Regions from separate parts of the Rhizobium brockwellii genome, predicted to be linked through region 2. Evidence: predicted binding sites of a transcription regulator. Region 2 holds the regulator's gene; the other holds the start of a gene.
What was found. Region 2 encodes PhoB, which activates phosphate uptake and scavenging genes when phosphate is short. Its sites were predicted from a motif close to TGTCATNNANCTGTCAT; they were not measured.
Positions count from the first base shown of each region.

Region 1: RLCC275e_RS16965 (acid phosphatase) is a predicted target of PhoB. The motif match lies at 2,626-2,642, and genes of this name have one in related genera.

Region 1 covers NZ_CP053439.1:3,403,884-3,411,492, forward strand. The annotation lists gene urtA (urea ABC transporter substrate-binding protein) at 1-482, opposite strand, end outside; gene RLCC275e_RS16965 (acid phosphatase) at 671-2,575, opposite strand; gene RLCC275e_RS16970 (hybrid sensor histidine kinase/response regulator) at 2,754-6,140, shown strand; gene RLCC275e_RS16975 (response regulator transcription factor) at 6,133-7,050, shown strand; gene RLCC275e_RS16980 (2-hydroxyacid dehydrogenase) at 7,122-7,609, opposite strand, start outside.
Region 2 covers NZ_CP053439.1:157,635-165,243, forward strand. The annotation lists gene RLCC275e_RS00790 (substrate-binding domain-containing protein) at 1-676, shown strand, start outside; gene pstC (phosphate ABC transporter permease subunit PstC) at 847-2,328, shown strand; gene pstA (phosphate ABC transporter permease PstA) at 2,325-3,647, shown strand; gene pstB (phosphate ABC transporter ATP-binding protein PstB) at 3,664-4,479, shown strand; gene phoU (phosphate signaling complex protein PhoU) at 4,524-5,237, shown strand; gene phoB (phosphate regulon transcriptional regulator PhoB) at 5,371-6,054, shown strand; gene RLCC275e_RS00820 (GcrA family cell cycle regulator) at 6,301-6,834, opposite strand; gene RLCC275e_RS00825 (aspartate aminotransferase family protein) at 7,255-7,609, shown strand, end outside.

The DNA.
Region 1 (7,609 bases), 1.6 Mb from region 2:
TCCATCAGGTAGTCGACAGCTGGAATGGCCTGCTGGTTCGGAGCAGCACCGGTGTAGAAGATGTTGCGCGAGGACTCTTCGCCTTCATACTGGACCGGGTAGAAGAGGATCGAGTTGGTCTCTTCGAAAACCGGCAGAACGGACTTGCGCGACGAGGACGTCCAGCAACCGAAGACGGCGGCAACCTTGTCCTTCTGGATCAGCTCACGTGCCTTTTCGGCAAACAGCGGCCAATCGGAAGCCGGGTCGACGACGACGGCCTCGAGCTTCTTGCCGAGAAGGCCGCCCTTCTTATTCTGCTCGTCGATGAGCATCAGCATGGCGTCCTTGAGCGTGGTCTCGGAGATGGCCATGGTGCCGGAAAGCGAGTGCAGAATGCCGACCTTGATCGTATCATCGGCGGCAACCGCACCGCTGAAGGCAGCCGAGGCCGCCATGACGGCGCCGAGTGCAGCGCCCGTAATAGTAGTTCTGAGATTCATCTGGTTGAGCCCCTCTTCTTGTTCCGCAACAGGCCGGAAACGGAGATTAACTGTTGCTTAAGGGACTATCGGGTGCTGCAGCGCAAAAACACATACGCAAAATGACGTAGGTCCGGGGGCCAAACAGGCAGGTCAGAGAAGGAAGGGCATCCCTGCGGCGGGAGATGCCCTGTCTCGATACCAGCAATTTATCCGTCGATCGTCAAAGTGACTGATGTCGGGCCGTAGGAGAGGCTCGCCTGGTGGCCGGAAACCGTGACCTTGCCGAAGGTGCCAGTCACCGCACTCGCCTTGAGGATTTCGATCTTCGTTCCGGGCGTTGGGGCATAGCCGTCGACAAGCGTCACATCGAGGTCGCCGGCCAGCGCCGCCTTGCCCTCGACGACCAGCGTCCCCGCGCCGTTTGCGCCGAGCGCCGGCTTCGTCGTGGCATTGGCGACCTGCTGATAGTCACCGCTCACGGTCAACGGCTTGGCGGCCGCCAGAACGAGCGAGCCGCCGTTGACCGTCAGCCCGCCACGACCGAAGGCCGACGACGACAGGGCCACCAGCGCGCCTTCTTCCAGCACGGTGCCGCCGGCATAGCTGTTGGCGCCCGAAAGCCCGAGGATGCCGTTGCCGCGCTTCACCAGCCTGCCCCTGCCGGTGATGTCGTTCCGCCAGGTGTCGATCGAATTGAACCCGCCCTTTGCCGCGTCCATCGTCACGGTCACGTCCTGTTCGAACGCACCGTAACCATCGGCGGCGGCAAAGAGGTTGAGACGGCCGTAACCTTCCGCATCGTCGAGCAGCGGGTAGCCGGAGGCGATCTCCGTCGTCTTCAGCACGGCGCGGCGCTGCTCGCCGTCCAGATAGGGCAGACGCGTTTCGAGAAGCGCTTCGGCGCCCTGCGGCACGCGCGCCGGCTGATCCGTCGAATGGATCGTCGGCAGGCCATAGCTCAAGCGCTGCAGCACGTAGGCGCGATTGGCGTCATGATCGGCGAAACGGTCTGCAGCGAGCGGTGCCGCGTGGGCGGCAACCTCGAGCGCACCCGCATCCGCAACGCCTGATTTGGCGACGAGCCATGACTGCGCTTGGGCGTAGGCATCGCTCTTCAGCGCCGCATTGTCGGCCTTGTTCAGATTGTAAACGACCGCAGCCGTGCCGAGCATCCGGCCGCCCATGACGTCGAGAGGAGAATGCATGCCCGCGAGAATACGGTCTTCACCCAGCTCGCTGGCGCGCGTGATCATTTCCTGAAAGCGCTGCGGTACGAGATAGGCCATGGCGAGCGCATCCCGCCAGGCTTCCGCCGTATGCCCGCTCGGGAAACCACCGTCCTCGACCGGCTTGCCGCTCTTGGCGGGCTCCAGCGTCGGCACCACCAACACGTCCTGGCTCCAGCGGTAGGGACGGCCATATTTGAAATAGCGTTTTGTGGGCTCCGTCGAGCCGTCACCGCTTGCGGCGTTGATGAAGTCGATTGCAAGGCCCATGTCGGGGTTGGCATCGGTCTTGTTTTCCGAGTCCGGCTTGCTGCCGGCGCCGCGATTGTTGCCCTTGTCGTCATATTTGACCGTCGTCGCGTCGGCCGCCACCTCGGTGATCGTGGTGGTCTGCTTCGAGCCGGCCTTCCAGGCATCCGTCAGCGGACCGAGGCCATCGACGATGCTGGCATTCTTGCCACGCCGATCGTCGAGGTAGGCAGCCACCGCCTGATCGGCAGTTCGCGCCCGCGTCGCTTTGACGACATAGGCGATGTTGGCGTCATGGACGGACTGGTTGACGATATGGCCGTCGGTCTTGCTGGCGGGAATGCCGTCCCAATCCGTCTTGGCGACAGCCGGGCAATTATCCTTGGCCGGGGCTTCGACACCCGCATCGACGAAAGGCGTGCGCGGTGTCCAGATTTCGAGGAAGCCGGAGAGAAGATGAACGGCGGCGTTGGTGTCCACCGTCGAGAAGCAGGCGTCACCGCGTTTGTTGGTGTTTCCGGCCTGCGCATAAGGCGCTTTCGCTGCGGTGGCCTGCTCGGCGCTGGCAAGCGATGGCACGATGGAAAGGAGGCAGACGAGGGCAGTGCTCAGGCGACAAAAGCTTAAAGCAGACATGGTGATACCCGAAATGGTTGAACGAACGCCGGGAGAGTTAGAGTTCTTATGTGACAGATCAATTGCAAAAATATTGCCATTCTGTGAACCAGTTGGCGTCCGCCTCTTGCCTTTCCTATCCATCCCGCCAAAACTGGCTGGAAGACGATGAGCCCAACCAGATTGCCGGAAAGAGGGCATGACAGCGCGCCAACGCATCATTCCGGTGAGACGCGAATATAATCGCTGGGTCGCCAACCAAACGCTGGAAGATTATGCGTTGCGCTTCACTGCCAAGAGCGCCCGCCATTTCTCCTCGCAGCGCATCTCGCAGACGGCGATCGGCGCGATCTCCTTCCTGGCGCTGGAGGCGATCGGCGGCGCGATCACCCTCTCCTACGGCACCACCAACGCCTTTTACGCCATCATCGTCGCCTCGATCGCCATGCTGGCGATCGGCCTGCCGATCAGCCGCTACGCCATCCGCCACGGCGTCGACATCGATCTTCTGACGCGCGGCGCGGGCTTCGGCTACATCGGCTCGACCATCACCTCGCTGATCTATGCAAGCTTCACCTTCATGCTGTTTGCGATCGAGGCCTCGATCATGTCCGGGGCGCTGGAGCTCACCCTCGGCATCCCGCTCTGGATCGGCTACATCATCAGCGCCGTCATGGTAATCCCGCTGGTGACGCACGGCGTGCGGCTGATCAGCAAGTTTCAGCTGATGACCCAGCCCTTCTGGATCGTGCTGAATATCCTGCCCTTCATCTTCATCGCCTTGCTGGACTGGGAAAAATTCGATCTCTGGCGCGCCTTTGCCGGCATCCGTCATGCCTCAGGCCCACCCGGCACCGTCGCCGAGTTCGATCTGGTGGAGTTCGGCGCTGCTTCTGCCGTCATCCTGGCGCTGATGTCGCAGATCGGCGAACAGGCCGACTTCCTGCGCTTCCTGCCGCCAGACCCGCAGCGCAAGTGGCGCCACCGCCTGGCGATCTTTCTCGCCGGGCCTGGCTGGGTCATCATCGGCGCGCCGAAGCTGCTTGCCGGTTCCTTCCTGGTCGTGCTGACCTTCACCTCAGGCGTCCCCCTCGACCGCGCCGCCGACCCGGCGCAGATGTATCTGACCGCCTTCGGCTACATGGTCCCCTGGCACAATGCCGCGCTGCTATTGATGGCCGCTTTCGTCGTCGTCTCGCAGCTGAAGATCAACGTGATGAACGCCTATGCCGGCTCGCTCGCCTGGTCGAACTTCTTTTCGCGGCTGACCCATAGCCATCCCGGCCGTGTCATCTGGCTGGTCTTCAACGTCGCAATCGCCCTGCTTTTGATGGAACTCGGCATCTACCGGCTGCTGGAGGAGACGCTCGGCATCTTCTCGATCATCGCCATGGCCTGGCTCTGCACGATTTCCGCCGATCTCTTCATCAACAAGCCGCTGGGGTTGGCTCCCCCCGGCATCGAGTTCAAGCGCGCCCACCTCTACGACATCAACCCGGTCGGCCTCGGCGCCATGACGCTGTCGGCGGCGGTGTCGCTGACCGCCCATTTCGGCGCCTTCGGCGAGATCGCCGCCTCGCTCGCCCCCTACATCACCCTCGTCATCGCCCTGATCGCCTCGCCTGTCATCGCCTGGGCGACGAAAGGCAAGTTCTATCTCGCCCGCAAGCCGCGCCAGAGCTGGAAGAACCTGACGAGCATTACCTGCTCGGTCTGCGAACACCCGTTCGAGCCGGAGGACATGGCCTGGTGCCCGGCCTATGCCGCGCCGATCTGCTCGCTCTGCTGCTCGCTCGACAGCCGCTGCCACGACATGTGCAAGCCGGCGGCCCGTTTCAACGCTCAGGTCGGCACCGTCGCCAAGGCGCTGCTGCCGGAAGCCATTCTGGGGAAGCTGACGACGCGCCTTGGCCGCTACGGCATCGCCGTCGTGCTGGCATTGACCGCCATCGGCGCGATCCTGGCAATGATTGCCCATCAGGTCGCCTCCGCCTCACCCGCGACGGGTGAGGTCGTTAACCGCACCATCCTCATCGTCTTCTTCGTCTTCTCGGTGATCTCAGGCGTCGTCTGCTGGTTCTATGTGCTCGCCCATGACAGCCGCGTCGTTGCCGAGGAGGAATCTTCGCGCCAGAACACGCTGCTGCTCAAAGAAATTGCCGCCCACAAGAAGACCGACGCTGCCCTGCAGAACGCCAAGGAAACGGCCGAGGCCGCCAACCGCGCCAAGAGCCGCTATGTCGTCGGGCTCAGCCATGAATTACGCACGCCACTGAACGCCGTGCTCGGCTACGCCCAGATCCTCGAACGCGACGAGACCATTCCGGCACCGCGCCAATCCTCGATCAAGGTCATCCGCCGCAGCGCCGAACACCTCTCGGGACTGATCGACGGCCTGCTCGATATTTCCAAGATCGAAGCCGGCCGCCTGCAGGTCTATTCCAATGAGATCAACATCCAGGATTTCCTCGACCAGATCGTCGATATGTTCCGCCCGCAGGCGCAGGCAAAAGGGCTTGCCTTCATCCATGAGCGCGCGCCGGCCTTGCCGCAATTCGTCCGCACCGACGAAAAGCGCCTGCGCCAGATTCTCGTCAACCTGCTCTCCAATGCCATCAAGTTCACCGACGAGGGCAGCGTCACCTTCGATGTCGGCTATCGCAGCCAGGTAGCAACCTTCACCGTCGCCGATACCGGCCGAGGCATCACGGAGAAGGACCTGCCTCGTATCTATGAACCTTTCCAGCGCGGTGAGGCCGAAAGCGTACGGCCAATGCCGGGGCTCGGCCTTGGCCTCACCATCACCCGGCTTCTGACCAACACGCTCGGTGGCGAGATTTCGGTTTCGAGCATAAAGGACGAAGGCTCGACCTTCCGCGTCCGGCTGATGCTGTCCGCCGTCATGCGCGCCGTGGCCGCAGCGCCGCAGGAGAAGCGCATCGTCGGTTATGACGGCCCGCGCCGAACGGTCGTCGTCGTCGATGATAACGAGGACCACCGCGAGATGATGCGCGAGATCCTGGCGCCGCTCGATTTCATTGTGCTGACGGCGGCAGGCGGCGGCGAATGCCTGACGCTGATCGAGGGCATCATGCCGGACCTTTTCCTCGTCGATATTCTGATGCCCGGCATGAACGGCTGGCAGCTCGTCTCGCGTCTGCGCGAGGCCGGCCAGATGGCGCCGGTGCTGATGCTGTCGGCCAATATCGGTGATGCGGCCGTTCTCAGCGACAGCGACGACAGCCACAATGATGCGATCGGCAAGCCGGTCGACATCCGCCAGCTGCGCGACAAACTCGCCCTGCATCTCGGCGTGACATGGATCTATGCCGATGCCACGCCAGCCGTTCCTGTCAAGATCGAAGCGCCGATGCTGAGCCCAGGTGCTGCCCATGTGCAGGAATTGCTGCGGCTCGGCGAGATCGGCTATATCAGAGGCATTGAAGCCAAGCTTTCGGACCTTGCCAAGGTGGAGGCAAATCAGCCATTCACGGAGGAACTTCGCGCCTATGTCGCCGCCTTCGATCTCGCCGGCTTCATGACCTTCCTGCACGACTTCGACGAAAAGGTGGAATCCATTGGCTGAGCCGGCCCTCCCCCGCGACATCGTTCTGCTCGTCGACGACTCGGCCGAAGCACTCGGCTTTATGACCGACGCGCTCGAACAATCCGGCTTCTCCGTGCTGATCGCCACATCGGGCACGGCGGCACTTGGTATCGTCGAGCGCATCACGCCCGATCTCATCCTGCTCGACGCGTTGATGCCGGGTATGGATGGCTTCGAGACCTGCCGCCGACTGAAGGCGAATGCCGCGGTAGCTCAGGTGCCTGTCGTCTTCATGACCGGCCTGACCGAGACCGAGCATGTCGTGCACGCGCTGGAATCCGGCGGCGTCGATTATCTCAGCAAGCCGATCAACATCGATGAACTGCGCGCCCGCATCCGCGTCCATCTGCGCAACGCTCGCTCGGCCCAAAGCGCCCGCATCGCCCTGGACGCAGCCGGCCGCCATCTGCTGGCAGTCAAGGGCGATGGCGCCATCCACTGGTCAACGCCGCAAGCGACACGGCTGGTCAATGCCGCCATGGGAAGCGACGACGGCATGGAAATCGTCGTCCGCCATATCGCCGGCTGGATGCACGACCGCGTCGCCGCGGTGCGCGACGGCATCATCTCGATCGCCCATGCCGGCCAGGCGGCGCTGCAGCTCGCTTTCCTCGGCGCAATCGGCCCTGACGAATATCTCTTCCGCCTCACCGCCGCCAGTCAGCGCAGCGACGACGAGGTCCTGCGCCAGCGCTTTTCGCTCACCCAGCGCGAATCCGAAGTGCTGCTCTGGATCGCCAAGGGCAAGGCCAACCGCGACATCGGTGAAATATTGGGACTGTCGGCGCGGACGGTGAACAAACACCTCGAACAGATTTACGTGAAGCTCGGCGTCGAGAACCGGGCCTCGGCCGCCGTGAAAGCCACGCATGTGCTGTACGAGATGTGAGATGGTGTTGGCGGCTAGAACAGGATGTCGTCCGAAGACCGCTCACACTTTTCGGCATCATGCTCTAGGCGCTAAACCACCCGATCCGGCACATCCCTGCCCTCGAAAAACGCCGTCACGTTGTCGACCACCTTCATGCCCATGGCGGTCCGCGTCTCTTCCGTGGCGCTGCCAAGATGCGGCAGCACCATGACGTTCTCCATCCGCCGCAGCGTCTCCGGCACATCAGGTTCCGCCTCGTAGACGTCAAGCCCGGCGCCGCGGATCGTGCCCGCCTTGAGCGCTGCAATCAGCGCCGCCTGATCCACCACGTCGCCACGCGCCGTATTGATGAGAAAGGCGCCCGGCTTCATCGCCGCAAGCCGCGCCGCATTCATCAGGTGCCGGTTCTCTGCTCCACCTGGACAATGCAGCGAGACGAAATCGGCCACCGCCAGCACGGCCTCGATAGTCGGCAGCTGCCGCGCGCCGTAACGCGTCGCCTCAGCCGGATCAATCGGTGAACGGTTGAAGAACACCACATCCATGCCGAAGCCGAAATGGCAGCGTTGAGCGAAGG
Region 2 (7,609 bases):
TTCCAACCCTGACGTCGCCTACGTTCCTGCCGACATCTACAAGGCCCTCGCAGCCCAGGTCGTCGTCGACGGCAAGCTCGTCGCCAACCCCTACAAGAAGTGGTCGGAAGTCAACCCGAAGCTTCCGGCTGTTGATATCGCGGCCTACATCCCGGGCGAAAAGCACGGCACCCGCGAAGTCTTCGAACTGAACGTTCTCGCTGCCGGCTGCAAGGCCGCTGGCGCACAGGAAGTCATCGCCAAGGAAGTCGCCGACAAGGCTGCCCAGGCGAAGGCCTGCGTCGCAGTCCGCAAGGACGGCGCTGCTGTCGACATCGACGGCGACTATCCGGAAACCCTGGCACGCATCGCCGCCAACAAGACCGGCGTCGGCGTATTCGGCCTTTCCTTCTATGAAAACAACGCCGACAAGCTCAAGGTTGCGAGCATGAGCGGTATCGTTCCGTCCACCGAAACGATCGCCAACGGCACCTACCCGGTTTCCCGCCCGCTGTTCTTCTACGTCAAGAAGGCACATCTCGGCGCTGTTCCGGGCCTGAAGGAATACGTCAACTTCTTCGTATCCGACCAGATGATCGGCCCTGACAGCCCGCTCGTCGAATACGGCCTCGTTGCCGCTCCGGATGCCGAGCGCGACGCAATCCGCAAGGACGTCGAAGCCGGCAAGTCCATGTAATCATTTTGCCGGCGCGGTCCTTCTTGGCCCGCGCCGGCATTGCTTATGTCCCTGCGCGCCGGCGGTTCTGGAGCTGCAGGGTTGGAATTCCTTCTCCATGATTGGAAGCTGAAGGCAGGCTGATGAAGCTGCCGGGCTTTTTGGGGGCTATGGGCCTGGGGACGTAACGAATGAGCACATCCATCATACTTTTGTGCCTTGTGGTGATCGGTGCCGCCGCCTATCTGGTCGCGCGCAGTCGTGCCACGGCGCTTGCCGGAGGCCGATCCTCCGCATTGCATTCACGGCCGGTCTATTACGGCGCCTATGCGGCGATCTGGGCAGTTCTTCCCGCCCTCCTCGTCCTCTGCCTCTGGCTCTCCATCAGCCCCGGCATCATTCAGTCCTCGGTTCGCGGTGCTTTCCCCGACGACATCAAAGCGCAAGCCGCAGTCGAGCAGGATCTCGGCTATTCGACGGTGGCGACGGTTGCCCGCGGCATGACGATGCTGACCTCGGATGAAACTGCCGCGGTCGCCAACGATCCGGCTGCCCTGCAGGCCAAGCTCCTCGAAAAGGGCGTGCCGCTCGCCAGCCAGCCGCTGCCTTACATGCTCGACGCCGCCAAAAAGCTCAACGCGATGAGCATGACGAGCCGCATCGCCATGACGGCGATCGTCTTTGCTCTCGCCGTTGCCGGTGCCTTCTATGCGCTGCGTTCCATCGCTCCGCGCTTCCGCGCCCGCAACCGGGTCGAGCGCGTCATGCTCTGGGGCCTGCTGCTTGCCTCCTCGATCGCCATCCTGACGACGATCGGCATCGTCTTCTCCATGCTGTCGGAAGCCGCCCGCTTCTTTGCGGCCGTTCCCGCCATGGACTTCTTTTTCGGCACCGTCTGGGATCCGCGCTTTGCCGGCGCCGGCAGCTCCTCCTTCGGCCAGTTCGGCTTGATCCCGCTGCTGCTCGGCACGATCTATATCGGTCTGGTCGCCATGCTGGTCGCCGTGCCGGTCGGCCTCTTTGCCGCCATCTACATGGCCGAATACGCCTCGCCGAAGCTGCGCGGCGTCGCCAAACCGCTCCTCGAAGTGCTCGCCGGCATTCCGACGATCGTCTACGGCTTCTTCGCGCTCGTCACCGTCGGCCCGTTCCTGCGCGATTTCTCAGCCCAGATCAGCGGCCTTCTGTCCGGCAACTACAGCAACTTCATCCAGGCGCAGAGCGTTCTGACGGCCGGCATCGTCATGGGCATCATGCTGATCCCTTACGTCTCCTCGCTGTCGGACGACATCATCACCGCCGTGCCGCGGACCTTGCGCGACGGTTCGCTCGGTCTTGGTGCCACACGCTCCGAAACCATCAAGAAAGTGGTTTTGCCGGCCGCTCTTCCCGGCATTGTCGGCGCATTGCTGATGACGGCCTCGCGCGCCATCGGTGAAACCATGATCGTCGTGCTGGCCGCCGGTGTCGCCGCCCGCATCCAGATCAACCCCTTCGAGCCGATGACGACGGTGACCGTCAAGATCGTCAACCAGCTGACCGGCGACCTTGAGTTCACCTCGCCGCAGACGCTGGTTGCCTTTGCCCTTGGCATCACCCTGTTCTGCATCACGCTTTGCCTCAATATCTATGCGCTCTACATCGTGCGCAAATACCGGGAGCAGTACGAATGACGGATATTGTTTCTCCCACATCAGGCGTCACCGTTTCCAAGGCGCCAGTGCGCCGCGATATCGGCATCAAGCGCCGCTATGCCGCCGAGCGCCGGTTCCAGGCCTATGGCATCGCCGCCATCACCTTCGGTCTCGTCTTCCTCTTCATCCTGCTGTGGACGGTGATCGGCAAAGGTTATACCGCCTTCCAGCAGACGGCGATCACCCTGCCGATCGAATTCTCCGAGAAGACGATCGACCCGAACAACAAGCGTGCGACCGACCCTTCGGTGTTGATCGCCGCCAACTATCCGGTTCTCCTGCGCGACGCGATCGTCAAGCAGCTGAACGTCAATGCCGCGAGCCGTCCCGATGTGCGCGATGCATCCGCCATGCTCTCCAAGGGTGCGCCGGTTCAGCTGCGCGACATGGTCGTCGCCGATCCGTCGATCATCGGCAAGACGGTCAATGTCACGGTGCTTGCCGACGCCAATGTCGACAGCGCCAACAAGGGCCAGATCGATCTGTCGGTCGATGAGAAGAACCGCAAGGTCAACGACAAGCAGGTTGGCTGGATGAACGAGCTGAAGGCGAGTGGCGCTCTCCACAAGCAGTTCAACACCGGCCTCTTCGTCAACGGCAATTCCAGCCGCCCGGAGGCCGCGGGCCTGGGCGTCGCCCTGATCGGCTCGCTCTACCTGATGCTGATCGTGCTCGTGCTGGCGCTGCCGATCGGCGTCGCCGCCTCGATCTATCTCGAGGAGTTTGCGCCGAAGAACAAGCTGACGGACCTGATCGAGGTCAACATCAACAACCTCGCCGCGGTCCCCTCGATCGTCTACGGTCTGCTCGGTCTTTCCGTCTTCATCAACTTCATCGGCCTGCCGCGCTCGGCCTCGCTGGTCGGCGGCCTGGTGCTGACGCTGATGACCCTGCCGACGATCATCATCGCGACGCGCGCCGCCCTTCGCGCCGTGCCGCCGTCGATCCGCGCCGCGGCCCTCGGCCTCGGCGCTTCGAAGATGCAGATGGTGTTCCACCATGTTCTGCCGCTCGCCATGCCCGGCATCCTCACCGGCACGATCATCGGCCTGGCGCATGCGCTCGGCGAAACCGCGCCGCTGCTTCTGATCGGCATGGTCGCCTTCGTCGCCAACGCGCCGACGACACCGCTCGATCCCTCGACGGCTCTGCCCGTACAGGTCTATATGTGGGCCAACGAGGCCGAACGTGCCTTCGTTGAGCGTACTTCGGGTGCCATCATCGTCCTGCTCCTGTTCCTGATCGTCATGAACATGGGCGCCATCCTCTTGCGTCGTCGCTTCGAGCGCCGCTGGTAAACGGAGTTACAAGATCATGAACATGTTGACGGAAGCTGCAGTTGAAAAGGCGCTGGATCACAAGATGAGCAACGTCCCGTATAAGATGATCGGAAAGGATGTCTCGGTTTACTACGGCGAAAAGCGCGCGCTATTCGATGTGAACCTGAACATCCGCGAAAACACCGTAACCGCCCTGATCGGCCCGTCCGGCTGCGGCAAGTCGACCTTCCTGCGCAGCCTCAACCGCATGAACGACACGATCGACGGCTGCCGCGTCACCGGCAAGATCACGCTCGACACCGACGATATCTATGATCCCGATATCGACGTCGTCGAACTTCGCGCCCGCGTCGGCATGGTCTTCCAGAAGCCGAACCCGTTCCCGAAGACGATCTACGAAAACGTCTCCTACGGCCCGCGCATCCATGGCCTCGCCAAGTCGAAGGCCGATCTCGACCAGATCGTCGAGACCAGCCTGCAGCGCGCCGGCCTCTGGAACGAGGTCAAGGACCGCGTGCACGAGTCCGGCACCGGCCTGTCGGGCGGTCAGCAGCAGCGCCTCTGCATTGCGCGTGCCGTCGCCGTCAGCCCGGAAGTGATCCTGATGGACGAGCCCTGCTCGGCGCTCGACCCGATCGCCACCGCCAAGGTCGAGGAGCTGATCCACGAGCTGCGCGAGAACTACACGATCGTCATCGTCACCCACTCCATGCAGCAGGCCGCGCGTGTTTCGCAGCGCACCGCCATGTTCCACCTCGGCAATCTCGTCGAGGAGAACGACACCGACAAGATGTTCACCAATCCCGACGATCCGCGCACCCAGGACTACATCATGGGTCGCTTCGGCTGATTTTGGCGTCACCAAGCCTTTCCGTTATTCGAGGATAAAGCCCCATGGCATCGACACATATTTATTCTGCCTATGATGATGATCTGAAGTTCCTGTCCAGGCGGATTTCCGAAATGGGCGGCCTGGCCGAGCAGATGGTCGCCGAAGCCGTGCGGGCGCTCGTCAACGGCGATACCGCGCTGGCGCAGAAGGTCATCTCCGACGATGTGATCCTCGATCACGCCGAACGCGAAATCGGCGACAAGGCGATCGTCACCATCGCCCGCCGCCAGCCGATGGCCGCGGACCTGCGCGAAATCATGGGTTCGATCCGCATCGCCGCCGATCTCGAACGTGTCGGCGACCTCGGCAAGAACACTGCCAAGCGCGTCATCGCCGTCCAAAGCACCGGCGTTCCCCGCAAGCTCGCCCGCGGCCTCGAGCATCTGTCCGAGCTGGCGCTCGTCCAGCTCAAGGAAGTGCTCGACGTCTACACCAATCGTTCCGCCGACAAGGCGAATGCGATCCGCGAACGCGACAACGAGATCGACGCGATGTACACCTCGCTGTTCCGCGAGCTCCTGACCTACATGATGGAAGATCCGCGCAACATCACCAGCTGCACGCATCTTCTCTTCTGCGCCAAGAACATCGAGCGCATCGGCGACCACGCCACCAACATCGCCGAGACGATCTTTTACATGACGACAGGCGCGCAGCCGGAAGGCGACCGTCCGAAGGACGACAGCGCCAACACCGTCGGCGCGGTCACCGAATAACCGCCTACACCCCGCCGCTTGCGTGCGCGCCCATCCGGGCGCGCAAGAGGTCGCAGCCAATTTCTGAATTTGCGCAGGATGCATTGCTTAAATCACCCTGGTTTAAGGATCATGCGCGAGGAGACCGACACGCATGATCCCGAGAGTTGCAGTTGTTGAAGACGAGGAAGCCCTCAGCGTGCTTCTTCGCTACAATCTCGAAGCGGAAGGCTTCGAGGTCGATACCATCCTTCGTGGCGACGAAGCCGAAATGCGGCTTCAGGAGCGCACGCCCGATCTTCTCATCCTTGATTGGATGCTGCCCGGCGTCTCCGGCATCGAGCTCTGCCGGCGCCTGCGCATGCGGCCGGAGACCGAGCGTCTGCCGATCATCATGCTGACGGCGCGCGGCGAAGAGAGCGAGCGTGTCCGCGGATTGTCGACGGGCGCCGACGATTATGTCGTCAAGCCCTTCTCGACCCCCGAGCTCGTTGCCCGCGTCAAGGCGATGCTGCGTCGCGCCCGTCCCGAGGTGCTGTCGACGGTGCTGAAATGCGGTGACATCGAGCTCGACCGTGAGACCCATCGCGTCCATCGCAAGACCCGCGAAGTCCGCCTCGGCCCCACCGAATTCCGCCTGCTGGAATTCCTGATGTCGTCGCCGGGCCGGGTCTTCTCCCGCTCACAGCTGTTGGATGGTGTCTGGGGCCACGATATCTATGTCGACGAGCGCACCGTCGACGTCCATGTCGGCCGCCTGCGCAAGGCGCTGAATTTCTCCAACATGCAGGACGTCATCCGCACCGTCCGCGGCGCCGGTTATTCGATGGAAGCCTGAGGGCTTTCATCTGAGCCTGCTGGCAAAGCCCCGGCAAAACCCGCGACGTCATCCTCGGCCTTGTGCCGAGGATCTGCGCACGCCAAATTAAGCATTTGAAAATAAAGTTTTTTCTCTCAAGTGGTTGAGGTGATCAGATGCTCGGCACAAGGCCGAGCATGACGGAGGGAAACCTGAGCTTCCATCCGCGCATAAAAAAACGGGCCACTCGGCCCGTTTTCTGCATTCTAACGATGGTCAGCCCCCTCAGCTGGCCCGCGCGGCTGCCCGGCGGCGTTCGTTGACCGGCTGGTAGGCAAGCTTCTGGTGATAGCTGCAATAGGGCGAATTGTCGGGGGATTCGCAGCCGCAGAAATGGAAGTCGTCCTTCAGCGGATCGCCGACCGGCCACTTGCAGGTGCGCTCGGTCAGTTCCGTCAGGCCGAGGCGGCGCGAAATCGGCACCACCACATTGCCTCTCGGCACGTATTCCATTTCCTCGATCGTTTCGATCTCGATCTCTTCCTTCAGCATCGTCGCGCCCTGCTGGCGGGTGACGGTGCGGGTGGTGATCCGAGAGGCGAAGTTCGGCGCGCGCGGCGCCGATGTATTGCGCTTCGGCGTTCGCGCCGCGGTGTTGGTGCCGCCGGCCTTGGCACGGCCGGGAAGGCACAGCCGGTGCACTTTACCGATGACCGCGTTTCGGCTGACACCGCCAAGTTGTGCCGCGATCTGGCTGGCGCTCAGTCCTTCGGCCCAAAGCTTCTTGAGTTTCTCGACCCGCTCGTCTGTCCAGTTCATGCCCTGTCTCCACCTTTTGCGTTGGTGATGGCAGAATCCCTCACCGTTGTCCCGGGAGCTCCGAAACAAGAAACGCTTGATCAATTTTGGTGACTAGTTCCGCCGCATGCAGTCTAGTAATTGATCTTTAACCTAGTGTGAGCCTGACTCCGTGACAAGAGTCGCATGAATCCGGATGAATCGAATTCGTAGTTTTCCCCAACTTGCTGTCCCTGCGTGGCATTTCTGCAATAATGCCTGTTGAAGACTGAAAATGCCGCTGTACACCTGTGCTGCATACGCTAAGGGCGCCGTTTTGTTGACATTGCAGCGCGAAAAGGAAATAGTGCCACTCGCCGCCGCAAGGCGGCATTTTTGATTTTTCGGGCCTGGTTTCCTTAGCCGGAGTCATTGCCCGGCAACTTTGATGGAGATCGCGCCATGGCTGAAGCCGCGCCGCTTTATGACACCTATTCTCGTGCCCCACTGCGGTTCGAGCGAGGCGAGGGCGTATGGCTGATCACCGAAACTGGCGAGCGATATCTCGATTTCGGCGCCGGCGTCGCCGTCACCTCCGTCGGCCACAGCAATCCGCATGTGGTCGGCGCGCTGAAGGAGCAGGCCGACAAGGTCTGGCACCTGTCGAACATCTATGAGATCCCCGGACAGGAGCGTCTGGCTAAACGCCTGACCGACGCCACCTTCGCCGACAAGGTGTTCTTCACCAACTCAGGTGCCGAGGCGCTCGAATGCGCGATCAAGACGGCCCGCCGCTATCAGTTTTCCAAGGGCCATC